DNA from 3 places in the Enterobacter oligotrophicus genome. Region 2 is predicted to be linked to each of the others. Evidence: riboswitches for the same ligand, from Rfam matches in the RefSeq annotation. Region 2 holds a riboswitch; each other region holds the start of a gene.
What was found. A riboswitch is a leader RNA that binds a small molecule or an ion and turns the genes downstream of it on or off. The one in region 2 is predicted to bind thiamine pyrophosphate.
Positions count from the first base shown of each region.

Region 1 (6,219 bases), 540 kb from region 2:
GCTAACGTTTTGCTTCGTAGGCCAACACTGCCGCCAGCTCTGTTTTCTCCTGTCTGAAATGCAACTCACACAGCGAGTCGCGAACCATCCAGGTGAAGATCAACAACGTCGTACAGATCAGAAACAAACCTAACAGCAGAGTATGTTTTGGCATTCCAGCCTCCTTATTGCTTTTCGGCAATGAAGAGACTAACCTCGCAATGTGGGTTGTGAAGTTAGCCTCCCCATCAGTTTTTTGATGTGGGACTCTCCACTGTTTGCCTCTTGCGAAAGCCTGAGGCAAACAGCCTCAAGCACCCGCCACGCACTCTATGCTCCTTCTCAGAGCCTGTCAGAAAGTCAGTGAATTTCGTGAAGCCGCCTTCCAGAATCAGACATCTTTCACACGACACGTCAGCAGTAACGTCATAACAGAGATCGCAGCAATCACCCAGTACACTGGCGCATGTCCGTAGCTTTGCGCCAGCGCGCCCTGAATCACACCGGCCAGAATCACTCCCGTTGAAATACTGTTGGTAAAGAGCGTGGTGGCTGAGCCTGCCCGACCCGGCATTAAATCCTGGAACCAGAGCATCCCAATCCCGGCGACAATCCCGATAAATACAGCGTTAAACAGCTGCAGCGCCAGCAGCGCCGTATGGCTGTGGAAGAAAATCAGGCCAAAATAGAACAGCACGCCCGCCGCCACGGCAGTTACCATCATCCTTCGCTTGCCGAAGCGCTTAACGTAATACCCCGCCAGTATCATCGCCGGGATTTCCAGCCCGGCAGCGGTGCCCATTAAAATCCCCGCGAGCTTATCCGGCAAACCCAGTGTGCTGCTGATCCACAGCGGCATATCGATGATGTACATGGTGTTGCAGGTCCACATCAGCGTGGAGGCGATAAACAGCATCCTGACATTCTTATCCTGCCAGCCGCTGACATGCGTAATGGGTTTATCCGTCGTCTGCTCAACCCGCGCCACCGACGGCAGCGCAAAGGCAATCAACGCGAGGCTGATGGCAAAAATCCCGGCGGCGATGGAAAACATAGCAGTAAAGCCGTAATTCAGCGCCAGCATGAACGCCAGCGGCGGGCCGATCACCCACGCCAGCGAGAGCTGCGCACGCATCACCGAGCTAAACATCACCACTTCCCGCGCTGAACTGTCGGCATATTCACGCGCCAGCGCGAACAGCTGCGGCATGGCAGTGTTCGCCAGAGACGCCAGCAGCACTCCGCAGGTGAGAAGCGTCAGGTAATGACGATTGAACGCAAACAGCAGCGCATTAGCGACAGCCATGGCACAGCAAAACAGGATCAGCTTACGACGGTCACCCTGACTGTCGGATCGTTTTGCCAGCCACAGGCTGACGAGGATACCGGCAATGGCATTGACGGTGTAGAACAGGCCAACCCAAAACGGCTGCGCTCCCACTTCACGGCTGAGGAACAGACTGAGCGTCGGTGCCTGCAGCGCCCCCGCCACGCCCATCATGAAGGCCACCAGCATAAAAGCGGCATACACGCCGTTCAGGCGTCGCCCCATCGTCATCAACCAGAGCATGCGCAAGTCCTTGTGAAAGCGAATCGAAATTGGGTGAATAGTAAACGAAAAAAGCCAGCAAAAACATTTTGCTGGCGGGTGATTAGCACCAATACTCAGTCACACATGATCGAGGCGAGTTAGCGAGAAGAGGTCGGTTTCGTAACGTCCCACTGCATCAGATCTTCCAGCATTTTCAGCCGTTGCTCTGCACACTGGCGGGCCAGCCAGGACACACCTTGTGTCGCTGAAAAATAGTGCTGATAAAACTGACGTGCGGTAGACCTCTTCATAATTTACCTCCTCGCTTCATCGGGAAGAATTATTGGCTTAATATAGGGATAAATAAATTGCTGATTTTTTGTCAGGAGTTCCTCTTTTATGCCTTCCGGTCGTCTGCAACAACAATTTATCCGCCTGTGGCAATGCTGCGAGGGGCAATCGCAGGAGACCACGCTGAACGAACTGGCTGACCTGCTCAACTGTTCGCGTCGGCATATGCGCACGCTGCTCAACACCATGCAGCAGCAGGGCTGGCTCAACTGGGAGGCCGAGGCGGGACGCGGCAAGCGTTCACGTTTGACCTTCCTGTATACCGGGCTGGCATTGCAACAACAGCGAGCGGAAGATCTGCTGGAGCAGGATCGCATCGATCAGCTGGTACAACTGGTGGGCGATAAAGCGGCAGTGCGCCAGATGCTGGTCTCTCATCTCGGGCGAAGTTTTCGCCAGGGACGCCATATCCTGCGGGTGGTCTACTACCGCCCAATGAAAAATCTGTTACCCGGCACGGCATTACGTCGTTCTGAAACACATATGGCGCGGCAAATCTTCAGCGGGCTGACGCGGATAAATGAGGAAAACGGGGAACTCGAAGCGGATATCGCGCACCACTGGCAGCAGCTGTCCCCCCTTCACTGGCGTTTCTTTTTACGTCCTGGCATTCATTTTCACCACGGCCGCGAGCTGGATATGCGCGACGTCATCGTGTCTTTAGAGCGCGCCCGCACGCTGCCGCTCTACTCGCACATCACGCATATTCATTCGCCGACGGCCTGGACGCTGGATATCGAGCTTTCGCAGCCAGACAAATGGCTTCCCTGGCTGCTGGGCTATGTACCGTCGATGATTTTGCCCGCCGAGTGGGAATCGCTGAACAATTTTGCCAGCCTGCCCATCGGCACCGGCCCCTATTCCGTTTCACGCAATAACAATAATCAGTTAAAAATCCGTGCCTTTGACGACTACTTTGGCTACCGGGCGTTGATTGATGAAGTGAACGTCTGGGTGTTACCGGATATCAATGAAGAGCTCAGCGTTGGGCTGACGCTGGAAGGCCCCACTACCGGTGAAAAAGCGGTTGAGAGCCGCCTTGAAGAGGGCTGTTATTATCTGCTTTTTGATAGCCGCACCCATCGCGGCGCAAACCACGAGGTCCGCAAATGGATCAGCCACATTCTCGCCCCCGCAAACCTGATCTACCACGCAGAAGAGCAATATCAAACCTTCTGGTTCCCGGCGTACGGTCTGCTTCCTCGCTGGCACCACGCCCGACCGGTGCAGGCTGAAAAGCCCGCGGGGCTGGAATCCATCACCCTCACGTTTTACCGGGAGCATGTCGAACACCGTTTTATTGCCAGGATCATGAGCAAACTGCTGGCGGCCGTTGGGGTGACGCTGGAAATCCAGGAAGTGGACTATGATGAATGGCATCGCGGCGATATCGTCAGCGATATCTGGTTAAACAGCGCCAACTTTACTCTGCCGCTCGATTTTTCGCTCTTTTCGCATCTGTATGAGGTGCCGCTGATCCAGCGCTGTATCAACCGTGACTGGCAACAGGACGCCACCCAGTGGCGTGCGGGTGAGATGAACCTGGCCGCGTGGTGCCAGCAGCTGTTATCCGAACAGGCCATCGTGCCGTTGATCCACCACTGGCTGATGATTCAGGGCCAGCGCAGTATGCGCGGTTTGCGGATGAATACGCTGGGCTGGTTTGATTTTAAATCCGCCTGGTTTGCGCCGCCGGAACCATAACACTTTCGTAATATTCACCAAATCATTACAATACTGCCGTTCTCAACGGGGTGCTGCATCACTGATGTGCGCTGAGATAATACCCGTCGAACCTGATCCGGATAACGCCGGCGAAGGGATTTGAGGCTGTCGCTCAAAATCCTTTGCCACTCAACTTTGAGGTGCAAAGTGTTAAAAAAATGTCTTCCCCTGCTGGCGCTGTTTGCGCTGCCTGCTTTTGCTAAGCCCGTTCTGACGGTCTACACCTACGACTCCTTCTCCGCAGACTGGGGCCCTGGCCCGGTGGTTAAAAAAGCCTTTGAAGCTGATTGCAACTGCGAGCTGAAGTTCGTGGCGCTGGAAGATGGCGTCTCGCTGCTTAACCGTCTGCGCATGGAAGGGAAAAACAGCAAAGCCGATGTGGTGCTTGGGCTGGACAACAACCTGCTGGAAGCCGCCACGCAAACCAAACTGTTCGCCAAAAGCGGCGTGGCGGCAGATGCCGTTAACGTCCCTGGTGGCTGGAAAAACGATACCTTTGTCCCGTTCGATTACGGCTACTTTGCTTTCGTCTATGACAAAAATAAGCTGAAAAACCCGCCGAAAAGCCTGAAAGAGCTGGTCGAAAGCGACCAGAAATGGCGCGTGATCTATGAAGATCCGCGTACCAGTACGCCTGGCTTAGGGCTGCTGTTATGGATGCAGAAAGTTTACGGAGATAACGCGCCGGAAGCCTGGCAGAAGCTGGCGGCCAAAACCGTGACCGTCACCAAAGGCTGGAGCGAAGCCTACGGTCTGTTTCTGAAAGGAGAAAGCGACCTGGTGCTGAGCTACACCACCTCCCCGGCCTACCACATTATCGCTGAGAAGAAAGACCACTACGCCGCCGCCAATTTTGCTGAAGGCCACTACCTTCAGGTAGAAGTGGCTGCGCGCACTGCCGCCAGTAAACAGCCGGAGCTGGCCGAGAAGTTCCTGAAATTTATGGTCTCCCCGGCGTTCCAGAATGCGATCCCGACAGGCAACTGGATGTACCCGGTGACCAACGTGACGCTGCCAGCAGGCTTCGACCAATTGACCAAACCGCAAACGTCGCTGGAATTTACGCCGCAGCAGGTCGCCACGCAGCGTGCAGCATGGGTAAGTGAATGGCAACGCGCCGTCAGCCGCTGATTCCCGGCTGGTTAATACCTGGGCTGCTCGCCGCCATCCTGATGGTGGCGGTCAGTCTGGGCGCATTTCTTGCGTTGTGGTTTAACGCGCCAGAAAGTGACGTGCCCGCACTCTGGCACGACAGTTATCTCTGGCACGTAGTTCGCTTCTCTTTCTGGCAGGCATTTCTCTCCGCGCTGCTGTCGGTGATCCCGGCCATTTTCCTCGCCAGATCGCTTTACCGCAGGCGTTTTCCCGGCAGGCAGGCGCTTCTCCGTCTGTGCGCTATGACGCTGATCCTGCCCGTTCTGGTGGCAGTGTTCGGTATTTTGAGCGTGTATGGTCGTCAGGGCTGGCTGGCCTCACTCTTTGCGTCTTTAGGTCTGGAGTGGACCTTCTCCCCCTACGGGCTGAAGGGCATTCTGCTGGCGCACATCTTTTTCAACATGCCGATGGCAACACGGCTCTTTTTGCAGGCGCTGGAGAATATCCCCGGCGAACAACGTCAGATTGCCGCCCAGCTCGGCATGCGCGGCTGGTCGTTCTTCCGTTTTGTCGAATGGCCATGGCTGCGACGTCAGATCCCGCCCGTCGCCGCGCTGATCTTCATGCTCTGCTTCGCCAGCTTTGCCACCGTGCTTTCTCTCGGCGGCGGGCCGCAGGCCACCACCATTGAGTTGGCAATTTATCAGGCGTTAAGTTACGACTATGACCCTGGCCGTGCGGCGTTGCTGGCGATGGTGCAGATGGTCTGTTGCCTTGCGCTGGTGTTGCTGAGCCAGCGATTAAGCAAAGCGATTCCACCAGGCAGCAATCAAATCGCAGGCTGGCGCGATCCGCAGGACAGCCTGCACAGCCGCATCACCGATGTTTTTCTTATCGTGCTGGCGCTGTTGCTGTTGCTCCCGCCATTGATGGCGGTCATCGTCGATGGGCTGAACCTCAATCTGGTGTCCGTGTTGCAACAGCCAGTCCTCTGGCAAGCGACCTGGACCTCGCTGCGGATTGCGCTGGCCGCCGGGTTGCTATGCGTCATACTGACCATGATGCTTTTATGGAGCAGCCGTGAACTCTACGCCCGCCACGCCCGTAAAGCCGGGCAAACGCTGGAGCTGACGGGGATGCTGATCCTGGCGATGCCGGGCATCGTCCTGGCGACGGGCTTCTTTTTACTGTTCAACAGCACCATCGGCCTGCCGGAAAACGCCGACGGCATCGTCATTTTCACCAACGCCCTGATGGCCATCCCTTACGCACTCAAAGTGCTGGAAAACCCGATGCGCGACGTGAACAACCGCTACATTTTGCTGTGTCAGTCTCTGGGAATGCAGGGCTGGCAACGGTTAAAGGTTGTGGAGCTACGCGCCCTGAAACGCCCGCTGGCACAAGCGCTGGCGTTTGCCTGCGTGCTCTCGATCGGTGATTTTGGCGTGGTGGCGCTCTTCGGCAATGAAGATTTCCGCACGCTGCCGTTCTGGCTGTATCAACAGATTGGCTCTTACCGCAGCCAGGACGGTGCCGTT
Region 1 covers NZ_AP019007.1:3,267,388-3,273,606, reverse strand. Annotated here, with positions in the region: gene EoCCA6_RS15700 (Hok/Gef family protein) at 2-154, opposite strand; gene EoCCA6_RS15695 (sugar efflux transporter) at 371-1,549, opposite strand; gene sgrT (glucose uptake inhibitor SgrT) at 1,669-1,821, opposite strand; gene sgrR (HTH-type transcriptional regulator SgrR) at 1,910-3,565, shown strand; TPP riboswitch at 3,602-3,702, shown strand; gene thiB (thiamine ABC transporter substrate binding subunit) at 3,734-4,717, shown strand; gene thiP (thiamine/thiamine pyrophosphate ABC transporter permease ThiP) at 4,693-6,219, shown strand, end outside.
Region 1: another riboswitch for thiamine pyrophosphate. It lies ahead of thiB (thiamine ABC transporter substrate binding subunit); the one in region 2 lies ahead of thiC (phosphomethylpyrimidine synthase ThiC).

Region 2 (6,219 bases):
CCACAAATACGCCAGCGTGTTCTGGCGGCACATCCTGATGAATACCGTGGCCGAGGTTAAAGACGTGGCCTTCACCCTGGCCGAAACCAGACAGTATAGTCGACACTTCTTCTTCAATGCGGGCTGGCTGTGCGTAGAGCATGGACGGGTCCATATTGCCCTGCAGCGCCACTTTATCGCCCACGCGACGGCGCGCATCGGCAATATCGGTCGTCCAGTCGAGACCCAGCGCGTCGCAGCCGGTCGCCGCCATCGCTTCCAGCCACTGACCGCCGCCTTTGGTAAACAGCGTCACCGGCACGCGACGACCTTCGTTTTCACGCAGCAGGCCATCGACGATTTTGTGCATGTAGTACAGGGAGAACTGCTGATAATCGCGCCCGGTCAGCACGCCGCCCCAGGTATCGAAAATCATCACCGACTGCGCGCCCGCTTTGATCTGCGCGTTGAGATAGAGCGTGACGCTCTTCGCCAGCTTGTCGAGTAGCGCATGCAGCGCCAGCGGCTCGGCGTACATCATCTTTTTGATCACGGTAAAGGCTTTGCTGCTGCCACCTTCCACCATATAGGTCGCCAGCGTCCACGGGCTACCGGAGAAGCCAATCAATGGCACTTCACCTTTCAATTCACGGCGAATGGTGCGCACGGCGTTCATCACATAGCCCAGTTCGCCTTCCGGATCGGGGATCGGCAGCTTATCAACGTCGGCTTTGCTTTTGACTGGGGAGGTGAAACGCGGGCCTTCGCCGGTTTCGAAGTACAGGCCAAGGCCCATCGCATCCGGAATAGTCAGAATGTCCGAAAAGAGAATGGCAGCATCCAGCGGGAAGCGACGCAGCGGCTGGAGCGTCACTTCACAGGCCAGCTCGGCGTTTTTGCACAGCGACATAAAATCGCCGGCCTGCGCGCGCGTGGCTTTGTACTCCGGGAGATAGCGTCCCGCCTGGCGCATCATCCACACCGGGGTGACATCAACGGGCTGGCGCAGCAGCGCACGCAGATAACGATCGTTCTTCAGTTCGGTCATTTTTGCATTTCCTTAAGCGTCATGGCCTCAGTGTAACACTACTCATACTCGGCCCGACACATCGCCACGGTATCTTCTATCAACCGACGCGCCACGGTGCCTGGCGGCGGTAGCAGCGGTAAATCGTCATAGCGATACCAGTTCGCTTCCAGCAGCTCTTTCTGATCGATAACAATCTCACCGCTGTCGTATTCGGCCATAAACGCGGTCATCAACGACATCGGGAATGGCCACGGCTGTGAAGTGACATAGCGCAGGTTCTTCACCTTAATACTGCTCTCTTCCATCACCTCGCGCGCCACCGCCTGCTCCAGCGTTTCGCCCACTTCAACGAACCCGGCCAGCACGGTATGAATGCCGTTGCGATGACGGGTATGTTGCGCCAGCAGGATGGAATCCTCGCGGCGGATAGCGACGATGATGCACGGCGCAATCTGAGGGTAATAGCGTTCGCGGCAGTGGCTGCAGAGCATCGCCCACTCGGTTTTGCTCGGATGCATGGTATGCCCACAGTAACCACAGAATTTATGCGAGCGATAAAACTCCGCCAGTTGCACACCACGGCCCGCCAGCTGGAACAACCCCACGTCCAGATCCAGCACCTGACGAACAGATCCCATATCCTGGCGACGAGCTTGTTGGATCAACCACACAGGCTCACCCTGCCACTCACCGATCCTCAGTGCGGACTGGCCTGCAAGATCAAATTTTTCCGCTGTGCCGTAGGGTATTTCCCCGGCGGGCAGCCATAATTTTTGTTCGTGACTGACGATCCACCAACCAAGATCTGATTTTTCAATAATACGATCCATATCTATTGCACTACCTTCGCTTCACTGACATGTTGTTAGCATTGTGGTTACATTTTGGTTAAGCCGATTCAATTCTAAACCTTGCGGAGTCGAACATGTTAAACCAGCTAGAAAGCCTGACTGAGCGCGTTAGAGGAAGTAATACACTGGTGGATCGCTGGCTACATGTGCGCAAGCATCTACTCGTGGCGTATTACAATCTGGTCGGTATTAAGCCTGGCAAAGAATCGTTTATGCGGCTGAATGAAAAAGCGCTGGATGACTTTTGTCAGAGCCTGGTCGACTACCTGTCCGACGGCCATTTCAATATTTATGAACGTATTATCCGCGAAATGGAAGGCAGTAACCCGTATTTAAGTGCATCAAGGCTCTGTCCACTGCTGGAAGCCAATACCCAGCAGATCATGGATTACTACGATTCCACGCTTGAGAATGCGATCGATCACGATAACTATCTTGAGTTTCAGCAGGCGCTGTCCGATCTCGGTGAAGCGCTGGAAGAGCGATTCACCCTGGAAGACAAGCTGATTGCCCTCGCGTTGGATAACGACCTGAACGCAAGCAATGAAGATAACATCGCGCGGCCTGCTTGAGTTCTTAGTCGTTAACGAGTAATTTACAAATAGTCGCCCCTCTCACGAGGGGGATTTTTCTTGTCGGAGTGCCCAGTGTGAAAGCACGGGCTGAGACCGTTAATTCGGGATCCGCGGAACCTGATCAGGCTAATACCTGCGAAGGGAACAAGAGTAAAACTGCTTTGTATCGCCCCAGGGCGATCTCCTCTTGCTTCATCCGTCGTCTGACAAGCCATGTCCTTCACTTTTGGAATGAGCTATGTCTGCAACAAAACTGACCCGCCGCGAACAGCGCGCACAAGCACAACACTTCATCAATACGCTGGAAGGCACTGCTTTCCCGAACTCAAAACGTATTTACATCACCGGCCCGAAGAACAATATCCGCGTCCCGATGCGCGAAATCCAGCTCAGCCCGACGCTTATCGGCGGCAGCAAAGAACAGCCGCAATATGAAGTTAACGAAGCGGTGCCGGTGTACGACACCTCCGGCCCGTACGGCGATCCGGATGTTGCCATTAACGTCCAGCAGGGGCTGGCAAAGCTGCGCCAGCCGTGGATTGACGCACGTAACGACAGCGAAGAACTAAACGAGCAAAGCTCTGCGTACACCAAAGAACGTCTGGCTGACGATGGTCTGGACGAACTGCGTTTCACCGGTCTGCTGACGCCAAAACGTGCGAAAGCGGGTAAATGCGTCACGCAGTTGCACTACGCGCGCCAGGGTATCGTCACGCCGGAGATGGAATTTATTGCCATCCGTGAAAACATGGGCCGCGAGCGCATCCGCAGCGAAGTGCTGCGCCACCAGCATCCGGGCGAAGGTTTTGGTGCTCGCCTGCCGGAGAACATCACGCCAGAATTTGTGCGTGACGAAGTGGCCGCCGGTCGCGCCATTATTCCTGCCAACATCAACCACCCGGAATCCGAGCCGATGATCATTGGCCGCAACTTCCTGGTGAAGGTCAATGCCAACATTGGTAACTCAGCGGTCACTTCGTCCATTGAAGAGGAGGTGGAAAAGCTGGTCTGGTCTACGCGCTGGGGCGCAGACACGGTAATGGATCTCTCTACCGGGCGTTATATCCACGAAACCCGCGAATGGGTGCTGCGTAACAGCCCGGTGCCGATTGGCACGGTGCCAATCTATCAGGCACTTGAGAAAGTGAATGGCATTGCGGAAAACCTCACCTGGGAAGCCTTCCGCGATACGTTGCTTGAGCAGGCTGAACAGGGCGTGGACTATTTCACCATTCACGCTGGTGTGCTGCTGCGCTACGTGCCAATGACGGCGAAGCGCCTGACCGGAATTGTCTCGCGTGGCGGTTCGATCATGGCGAAGTGGTGCCTGTCTCATCACCAGGAAAACTTCCTCTACGAACACTTCCGCGAGATCTGCGAAATCTGCGCCGCCTATGACGTATCCCTGTCGCTGGGCGACGGCCTGCGTCCGGGCTCCATCCGCGACGCCAACGACGAAGCACAGTTTGCCGAACTGCACACGCTGGGCGAGCTGACCAAAATCGCCTGGGAGTATGATGTGCAGGTGATGATTGAAGGTCCGGGACATGTGCCGATGCAGATGATCCGCCGCAACATGACCGAAGAGCTGGAGCACTGCCACGAAGCACCGTTCTACACGCTGGGCCCCTTGACGACCGACATCGCACCGGGTTACGACCACTTCACGTCGGGAATTGGTGCGGCGATGATCGGCTGGTTCGGCTGCGCAATGCTCTGCTACGTGACGCCAAAAGAGCACCTTGGGCTGCCTAACAAAGAGGACGTGAAGCAGGGTCTGATCACCTACAAGATTGCCGCCCACGCGGCGGATCTCGCCAAAGGTCATCCGGGCGCGCAAATCCGTGATAACGCCATGTCGAAAGCACGCTTTGAATTCCGTTGGGAAGATCAGTTCAACCTGGCGCTCGACCCGTTCACCGCCCGCGCCTATCACGACGAAACCCTGCCTCAGGAATCCGGCAAAGTGGCACACTTCTGCTCTATGTGTGGGCCAAAATTCTGCTCGATGAAAATCAGCCAGGAGGTGCGTGACTACGCCGCCGCGCAGACTATCGAGGTGGGTATGGCGGACATGTCAGAAACCTTCCGCGCCAAAGGCGGCGAAATCTACCTCAAAAAAGAGGAGGCATAATGTACCAGCCTGATTTCCCCCCTGTCCCCTTCCGCTTAGGGCTTTACCCGGTGGTGGATAGTGTAGCGTGGATCGCTCGCCTGCTGGAGGCAGGCGTTCGCACGATCCAGCTGCGCATCAAAGATAAACGCGATGACGAGGTAGAGGCCGATGTGGTCGCCGCCATTGAACTGGGGCGGCGCTATGATGCCCGCCTGTTTATCAACGACTATTGGCGGCTGGCGATCAAACACCAGGCCTACGGCGTGCATCTCGGTCAGGAAGATCTGGAGACAACCGACCTCAACGCCATCCGCAAAGCAGGCCTGCGCCTGGGCGTGTCGACGCACGATGATATGGAGATTGATATTGCGCTGGCAGCCCGCCCGTCCTATATCGCGCTCGGCCACGTTTTCCCGACACAAACTAAGCAGATGCCGTCTGCCCCGCAGGGTTTGACGCAACTGGCGAGTCACGTCGAACGCCTGGCGGATTATCCAACGGTCGCCATCGGTGGGATCAGCCTTGAGCGCGCCCCCGCCGTTCTGAAGACCGGCGTCGGCAGTATTGCTGTCGTCAGCGCCATCACCCAGGCGGCAGACTGGCAGGCCGCTACCGCACAGCTCTTACAGCTGGCAGGAGCTGGCGATGAATGACCAGGATTTTATGCGCTACAGCCGCCAGATCCTGCTTGAGGATATCGCCATTGACGGGCAGCAAAAGCTGCTCGCCAGCCGGGTTCTGATTGTCGGCCTGGGAGGATTAGGCGCACCCGCGGCGCTCTATCTGGCAGGCGCTGGCGTCGGCACGCTGGTGCTGGCCGACGACGACGAGGTGCACCTCAGCAATCTGCAGCGGCAAATTCTCTTTACCACCGGGGATATCAACCAGCCTAAAGCACAGATCACACAGCAGCGGTTGAACCTGCTAAACCCGGATATCGAACTGATTGCACTCCAGGAGCGGCTCAGCGGCGAAAGCCTGTTGCGTGAAGTCGCCCTGGCCGATGTGGTGCTGGACTGTACCGACAATATGGCCACGCGTCAGGCGATCAATACCGCCTGCGTGGCGCAGAACGTACCGCTCATTACCGCCAGTGCAGTCGGCTTCGGTGGGCAGATGATGGTCCTGACACCGCCGTGGGCGCGGGGATGCTATCGCTGCCTGTGGCCGGATGATGCGGAGCCAGAACGCAACTGCCGCACGGCGGGCATTCTCGGCCCCGTGGTGGGCGTGATGGGCACTCTGCAGGCGCTGGAGGCTATTAAGCTCCTCAGCGGTATGGAGACGGAACGTAATACGCTGCGCCTGTTTGATGCCCGCTCCGGTAGCTGGCGGCATCTGGCGCTTCACCGCGCCAGCCACTGCCCGGTATGCGGAGGGCACGATGCGCATTCTGTTTAACGATGAGCCAATGCAGTGCGACGAAAATCTCACCATCGCCGCGCTACTTGAGACGCTACGCCAGCTTAAACCGGGGACGGCACTGGCGCTCAATCAACAGATCCTGCCGCGCGAGCAGTGGGAGCACCAGCAGGTGAGCGAAGGCGATCAGATCCTGCTGTTTCAGGTTATTGCAGGGGGCTGAAATGTTACGTATTGCCGATAAAGTCTTTGATTCGCATTTGTTTACCGGAACCGGGAAATTCGCCTCGCCGCAGCTGATGGTGG
Region 2 covers NZ_AP019007.1:2,729,328-2,735,546, reverse strand. Annotated here, with positions in the region: gene hemE (uroporphyrinogen decarboxylase) at 1-1,027, opposite strand, end outside; gene nudC (NAD(+) diphosphatase) at 1,066-1,839, opposite strand; gene rsd (sigma D regulator) at 1,935-2,432, shown strand; TPP riboswitch at 2,487-2,596, shown strand; gene thiC (phosphomethylpyrimidine synthase ThiC) at 2,674-4,569, shown strand; gene thiE (thiamine phosphate synthase) at 4,569-5,204, shown strand; gene EoCCA6_RS13070 (HesA/MoeB/ThiF family protein) at 5,197-5,952, shown strand; gene thiS (sulfur carrier protein ThiS) at 5,936-6,136, shown strand; gene thiG (thiazole synthase) at 6,138-6,219, shown strand, end outside.

Region 3 (6,219 bases), 1.9 Mb from region 2:
GCTGGATCAAAGGGTTAATGATAAATGTATGATGGTTTTTAACTCATTAATACTAATTATACTTTCTTCTTTACTTTTCAAGCAATTGATACTATGGCAAAATTGCAGAAAGGAACGAACACATGGATCTAATCAATGAATTTCACAGCAATTGACCTATTCTGCGGTGCGGGTGGATTGACATGCGGTTTAAAAGAAGCTGGCTTTAAAGTTATCGCAGGTGTTGAGCTTGAAGCTGTTGCTGCAAGAACTTACAAAACTAACCATGCCGATCATATACTCTACGAAGCTGATATTCGCTCGTTAAATCCTTTAAAAATCATGGAGGAGTTGCAGCTCAAACCGGGAGAGTTGGATTTATTAGCGGGTTGCCCTCCATGCCAAGGTTTCTCATCTCATCGCACTCGAAACAAATGTACTTCAGTTGAAGATATTAGAAATGACCTTATTTTTGATTTAATGAGATTTGTGAGGGCATTTGAACCTAAAACAGTCATGATCGAGAATGTTCCTGCTCTGGCTAAAGATGAAAGAATAAATAAGGTCATTGACGAGCTCCATGATCGTGGATATGCCATTGGTGAAAAGACATTGCAAGTGAAAGATACCGCTTGCTATGGAGTTCCTCAACGTAGAAAAAGAATGATCCTTATCGCATCTAAGTTTGGTTATATCGATGAGCCTTTAAAAGTAGCTTCTCCTAAGACCGTCAAAGATGCAATCGCAGATTTTCCTGTTCCTGGTGAAGGTAATGATATTCTGCATGATTTTATTCCGAGCAGGACCGATAAAATTAAAGCCATGATCAGAAATATTCCTAAAAATGGTGGTTCGAGATCAGATTTACCCAAACACTTGTGGCTACCCTGCCATTTGAAAAATCCAGATGGATATAAAGATGTTTATGGGCGAATGTCATGGGATAAAGTTTCTCCAACCATTACTGGTGGGTGTACCAATCCTTCAAAGGGACGTTTTTTGCATCCTGAACAAGATAGAGCTATTACGTTGCGTGAAGCTGCCGCACTTCAAACTTTTCCCAAAAACTATGCCTTTTCGCTGGATAGAGGGAGAGAGTTCGCTGCACTAATGATCGGCAATGCCTTGCCACCTGCTTTTATTTGTGCACATGCAACCAAGATTATTGAGCATTTGAATCAATTAGGAAAACAGAATAGGGAATAATCACATGTCTGATTACGAAATGAAGTTTGATCCTCATACGATAGAACATCTCGGCGTGAAAATGTATTCTACGCTTCCACCAGCTCTTGCTGAACTGATTTCAAATGCCTATGATGCTGACTCAGGAAACGTGACTCTCGATTTTTTGGAAGTAGGGAGTAACAAATTTATCAGTATTAAAGATGATGGTACAGGGATGAGTGCCACAGATATTCAACAACGATTTTTAGTCATAGGCAGAAATAGACGCCGACATGATGGTGATAAGCCAACACCACGGTTTGGACGTTATGCTACAGGTAAAAAAGGTTTAGGGAAATTAGCTCTTTTTGGTCTTGCCAAAGAAATAACTATTGATACTGTTAAGGATGGAAAAAGAAATAGATTTATACTTGATTGGAATGCACTGCTCAATGCTGATGGTGTTTATAATCCAACGGTTGAATTATCTGATGGGCCTACAGATGCTCCAAATGGGACGACGATAAAATTATCCAAACTCAAACGACAATCGCCATTTGATCTTGAAGCGATTGCTAACAGCCTGTCAAAAATATTTATCGTTGATGATAATTTTAATATAAATCTTAAAGACCAACATGGTCATGTTGCAACTGTAAATAATGCTCGTCGTTATAGTGGTTTTGAGCAGCAGTTCGAATGGGATGTTGAGTCTTTGGTTAAAGATGACAGCCCTTATAAAGATAAATTGAAAGGAAAATTGTATACTTCACGAACTCCTATAAGACCAAATTCGGGATTAAGAGGTATTTCGCTATTTTCAAGAGGGAAGCTCGTTAATAACCCCGAGTTTTTTTCAAACAGCACGTCAAGCCATTTCTTTCAATATTTGACCGGATGGATATCTGTTGATTTCATTGATGATCTTGATGATGATGTCATCTCAACCAACCGGCAGTCTATTGATTGGGATAATGAAGAAATGGCTCTTCTTCGAGAATATTTATCAACAATCATTAACCAAGTTAATAATGATTGGAGAAATAAAAGGAAAGAGAAGAAGGAAAAAGAACTTGAGGTGACAACTGGCATAGATACCAATCAATGGATGAGTACTATGCCTGAGGATATAAGGCAACAAACATCAAAAATTATTGACTTTCTTGGTGAAGAGGACGCACTGGAGAAGTATACTCCTGTAATTGAAGCTCTGCATACAATAGTTCCAGAATATCCTTTGCTACACTGGCGGTATCTGAATGAGAAAATTAAAGATAGAATAAAAGCATTCTATACAAATAAACAATATGGAATGGCAGCTGATCAAGGAACGAAAATATACTGTGAGGTGATTCGTGAACTTACTGGTTCAACACTTGATGGTACAGAACTTGTTAATTTAGTATTCTCTCCTAATAAACCTGTCATTAAATTATGTGATACTTCAACTAAAACAGGTATGAGTATTCAAAGTGGACAGCGCTCATTATCTCAAGGAGTTATTGAGTCCTTTAGAAACCCGGCTGCTCATATGCCATTGGATAAATTAGTTCCTGAGCAATATTCAGAGTTGGATTGTTTAAACGTTTTAAGTTTGATTTCTTATCTTTTTGAAAGGATGGAAGGTGCGGAGGTTATAACGGATAAAGGAGCAATATAGTAATTAATTTTAATTCTGAAGATATGAAGGCATACACAGGGTTTAGTGTATGCTTCATTCAGAAAGGCCTACTTTCCGTGGATTATTAGCGTGGTTATTTAAGCTGTTAAACGTTAACTTTGGGGACCTCCCCAATATGACATTAGGAATTCTCAAATATCAGAGAGTTGTTCAAATTGAATCGCCACGGGTTTAACAGACGCCTCAGAGTCATTTAAAATGGCTTTAAGAGAGGTGCACATGAGCAGTAAGCGTTATCCTGAAGAGTTTAAAATTGAAGCTGTCAAACAGGTTGTTGATCGTGACCATTCTGTTTCCAGTGTTGCAACACGTCTCGATATCACTACCCACAGTCTTTATGCCTGGATAAAGAAGTACGGGCCGGACTCTTCCACCAACAAAGAGCAGTCAGATGCTCAGGCCGAGATCCGCCGACTCCAGAAGGAGCTGAAGCGGGTTACTGACGAACGGGATATATTAAAAAAAGCCGCGGCGTACTTCGCAAAGCTGTCCGACTGAGGTACGTCTTTATCCGTGACAACTCCTGTTATTGGCCTGTTCGTCTACTCTGTCGGGTGCTGAATGTTCATCCGAGTGGGTTTTACACCTGGCTTCAACAGCCGCATTCACCACGGCATCAGGCGGATCTCAGGCTGACAGGACAAATCAAACAGTTCTGGCTGGAGTCCGGTTGCGTTTATGGCTATCGCAAGATCCATCTCGACCTGCGAGATAGCGGGCAACAATGCGGAATTAACCGTGTCTGGCGGCTAATGAAGCGTGCCGGGATAAAGGCTCAGGTCGGGTATCGAAGCCCACGAGCGCGTAAAGATGAAGCCAGTATCGTGACACCCAACAGACTCCAGCGGCAGTTCAACCCGGAAGCACCGGATGAACGTTGGGTAACGGACATAACTTACATCCGAACCCACGAAGGCTGGCTGTATCTGGCCGTAGTTGTTGACCTGTTCTCGCGCAAAGTTATCGGCTGGTCAATGCAACCCCGGATGACCAAAGATATTGTCCTGAATGCGCTTCTGATGGCCGTGTGGCGACGTAACCCCCAAAAACAGGTGCTGGTTCATTCTGATCAGGGTAGTCAGTACACAAGCCATGCGTGGCAGTCGTTCCTGAAATCACACGGACTGGAGGGCAGTATGAGCCGTCGTGGTAACTGTCACGACAACGCAGTTGCAGAAAGTTTTTTCCAGCTACTGAAGCGTGAACGGATAAAGAAAAAGACCTACGGGACGCGGGGAGAAGCCCGCAGCGATATTTTTGATTACATCGAAATGTTTTATAACAGTAAGCGTCGGCATGGTTCGAGTGATCAGATGCCACCGACGGAATATGAAAATCAATATTTTCAACGGCTCAGAAGTGTCTAGATTATCCGTGGCGATTCACCAGCCGCATCCAGAAAAAAAGAACACTTAGGAACTACACTGACGAAACTCTTCAGTGACGTTTTCTACGCGAGGCGTTTTTAGAAGCACGTTTAGATAATCAATAAATTTTGTCATACAGATATGGGGTACAAACTGAGGTACAGCGTGAAGAAGCGATAACCGGAAGGGCGGGCTTGCGTTAGCAACCCACTTCCCCTAAGCTGGCAAAAAGTATAGAGATTCAATCTTCATGACTCGGGGTGCCCCATCGCTGATGGGCTGAGAAATACCCGTATTACCTGATCTGGATAATGCCAGCGTAGGGAAGTCAGATGCCTTCCCGGTCATCGCTTCTTCACGCAAGGCAGGAGCGATACCATGCAGCCTGACCTGCTCGATTTACACGTTTTACATCAGTTCCGAACCCATTCCCCGCTCACGCACTGTATGACCAACGATGTCGTGCAAACCTTTACGGCCAACGTTCTGCTGGCGCTTGGCGCATCCCCGGCGATGGTGATTGAAGCCGAAGAAGCCGAGCAGTTTGCCGCGCTTGCCGATGCGGTGCTTATCAACGTCGGCACACTCACCGCGCCGCGCGCCCAGTCGATGCGCCGGGCGATTGAAAGCGCTGTGGCGGCAGGCAAACCCTGGACGCTCGATCCGGTTGCAGTCGGCGCGCTGACGTTTCGCACCCGTTTTTGCCATCACATTCTTTCCCTTAAACCTGCAGCCATTCGCGGCAATGCGTCTGAAATTCTCGCGCTGGCGGGGATGAGCGCGGGCGGGCGTGGCGTCGACACCGCCGACACCGCCGCCACGGCGCTGCCTGCTGCCCAGGCGCTGGCACGTCAGACGAATGCGATTGTGGTGGTCACTGGCGAGGTGGATTACATCACCGACGGGCAGCGAACCCGCACGGTAACGGGTGGCGATCCGCTGATGACCCGCGTGGTGGGCACTGGTTGTGCGCTTTCGGCGGTTGTGGCAGCCAGCTGTTCACTGCCTGGCGACAGGCTGGATAACGTGGTTGCTGCCTGTGGATTTATGAAGCGCGCCGGAAGCGTTGCTACAGCGCACTCCCGTGGCCCCGGCAGTTTTGCCAGCGCTTTTTTGGACGCGCTTTATAACCTGGAGGAACAGGCATGAAACGGATTAACGCACTCACTATTGCCGGCACCGATCCAAGTGGCGGGGCAGGCATTCAGGCCGATCTGAAAACCTTCTCCGCGCTGGGCGCATACGGTTGTTCTGTGATTACGGCACTGGTGGCGCAAAATACGCGTGGTGTGCAGTCGGTTTACCGCATTGAGCCGGACTTTGTCGCCGCGCAGCTTGACTCAGTATTCAGCGATGTGCGCATCGATACCACTAAAATCGGCATGCTGGCGGAGACCGATATTGTGGAAGCCGTGGCAGAACGGCTAACGCGTTACCAGGTGCAAAATGTGGTGCTTGATACCGTGATGCTGGCAAAAAGTGGTGATCCGCTGTTATCCGCGTCCGCCGTTGAAACGCTGCGTAAAAAACTGCTGCCGCAGGTCGCGCTCATTACGCCAAATCTTCCTGAAGCTGCAGCGCTGCTGGATGCGCCGCACGCGCAAAACGAACGCGAAATGAAAGAGCAGGGAAACGCGCTGCTGGTGATGGGCTGTGGCGCGGTGCTGATGAAAGGCGGTCATCTGGATGATGCGGAAAGCCCGGACTGGCTCTTCACCCGTGACGGCGAGCTGCGTTTCACTGCCCCGCGCGTGCAGACCAAAAACACCCACGGCACGGGCTGTACGCTCTCTGCCGCACTGGCGGCGCTGCGTCCACGGCATGATAACTGGGCCGATACCGTGCGCGAGGCCAAAGACTGGCTCTCAGCCGCGCTGGCAAAAGCCGATACTCTGGAGGTTGGTCACGGTATTGGACCGGTACACCATTTTCATGCCTGGTGGTAAGCCGTATACTGGCTGGAAACATCAGGCCTGAGAAAAACAGAGATGGAACAAGCGCATACCCGGTTAATCGCTCTACTGA
Region 3 covers NZ_AP019007.1:854,442-860,660, reverse strand. Annotated here, with positions in the region: gene EoCCA6_RS04110 (DNA cytosine methyltransferase) at 136-1,185, shown strand; gene EoCCA6_RS04105 (TIGR02391 family protein) at 1,190-2,806, shown strand; one part of gene EoCCA6_RS04100 (IS3 family transposase) at 3,047-3,284, shown strand; one part of gene EoCCA6_RS04100 (IS3 family transposase) at 3,284-4,194, shown strand; TPP riboswitch at 4,441-4,537, shown strand; gene thiM (hydroxyethylthiazole kinase) at 4,573-5,343, shown strand; gene thiD (bifunctional hydroxymethylpyrimidine kinase/phosphomethylpyrimidine kinase) at 5,340-6,140, shown strand; gene EoCCA6_RS04085 (GntR family transcriptional regulator) at 6,183-6,219, shown strand, end outside.
Region 3: another riboswitch for thiamine pyrophosphate. It lies ahead of thiM (hydroxyethylthiazole kinase); the one in region 2 lies ahead of thiC (phosphomethylpyrimidine synthase ThiC).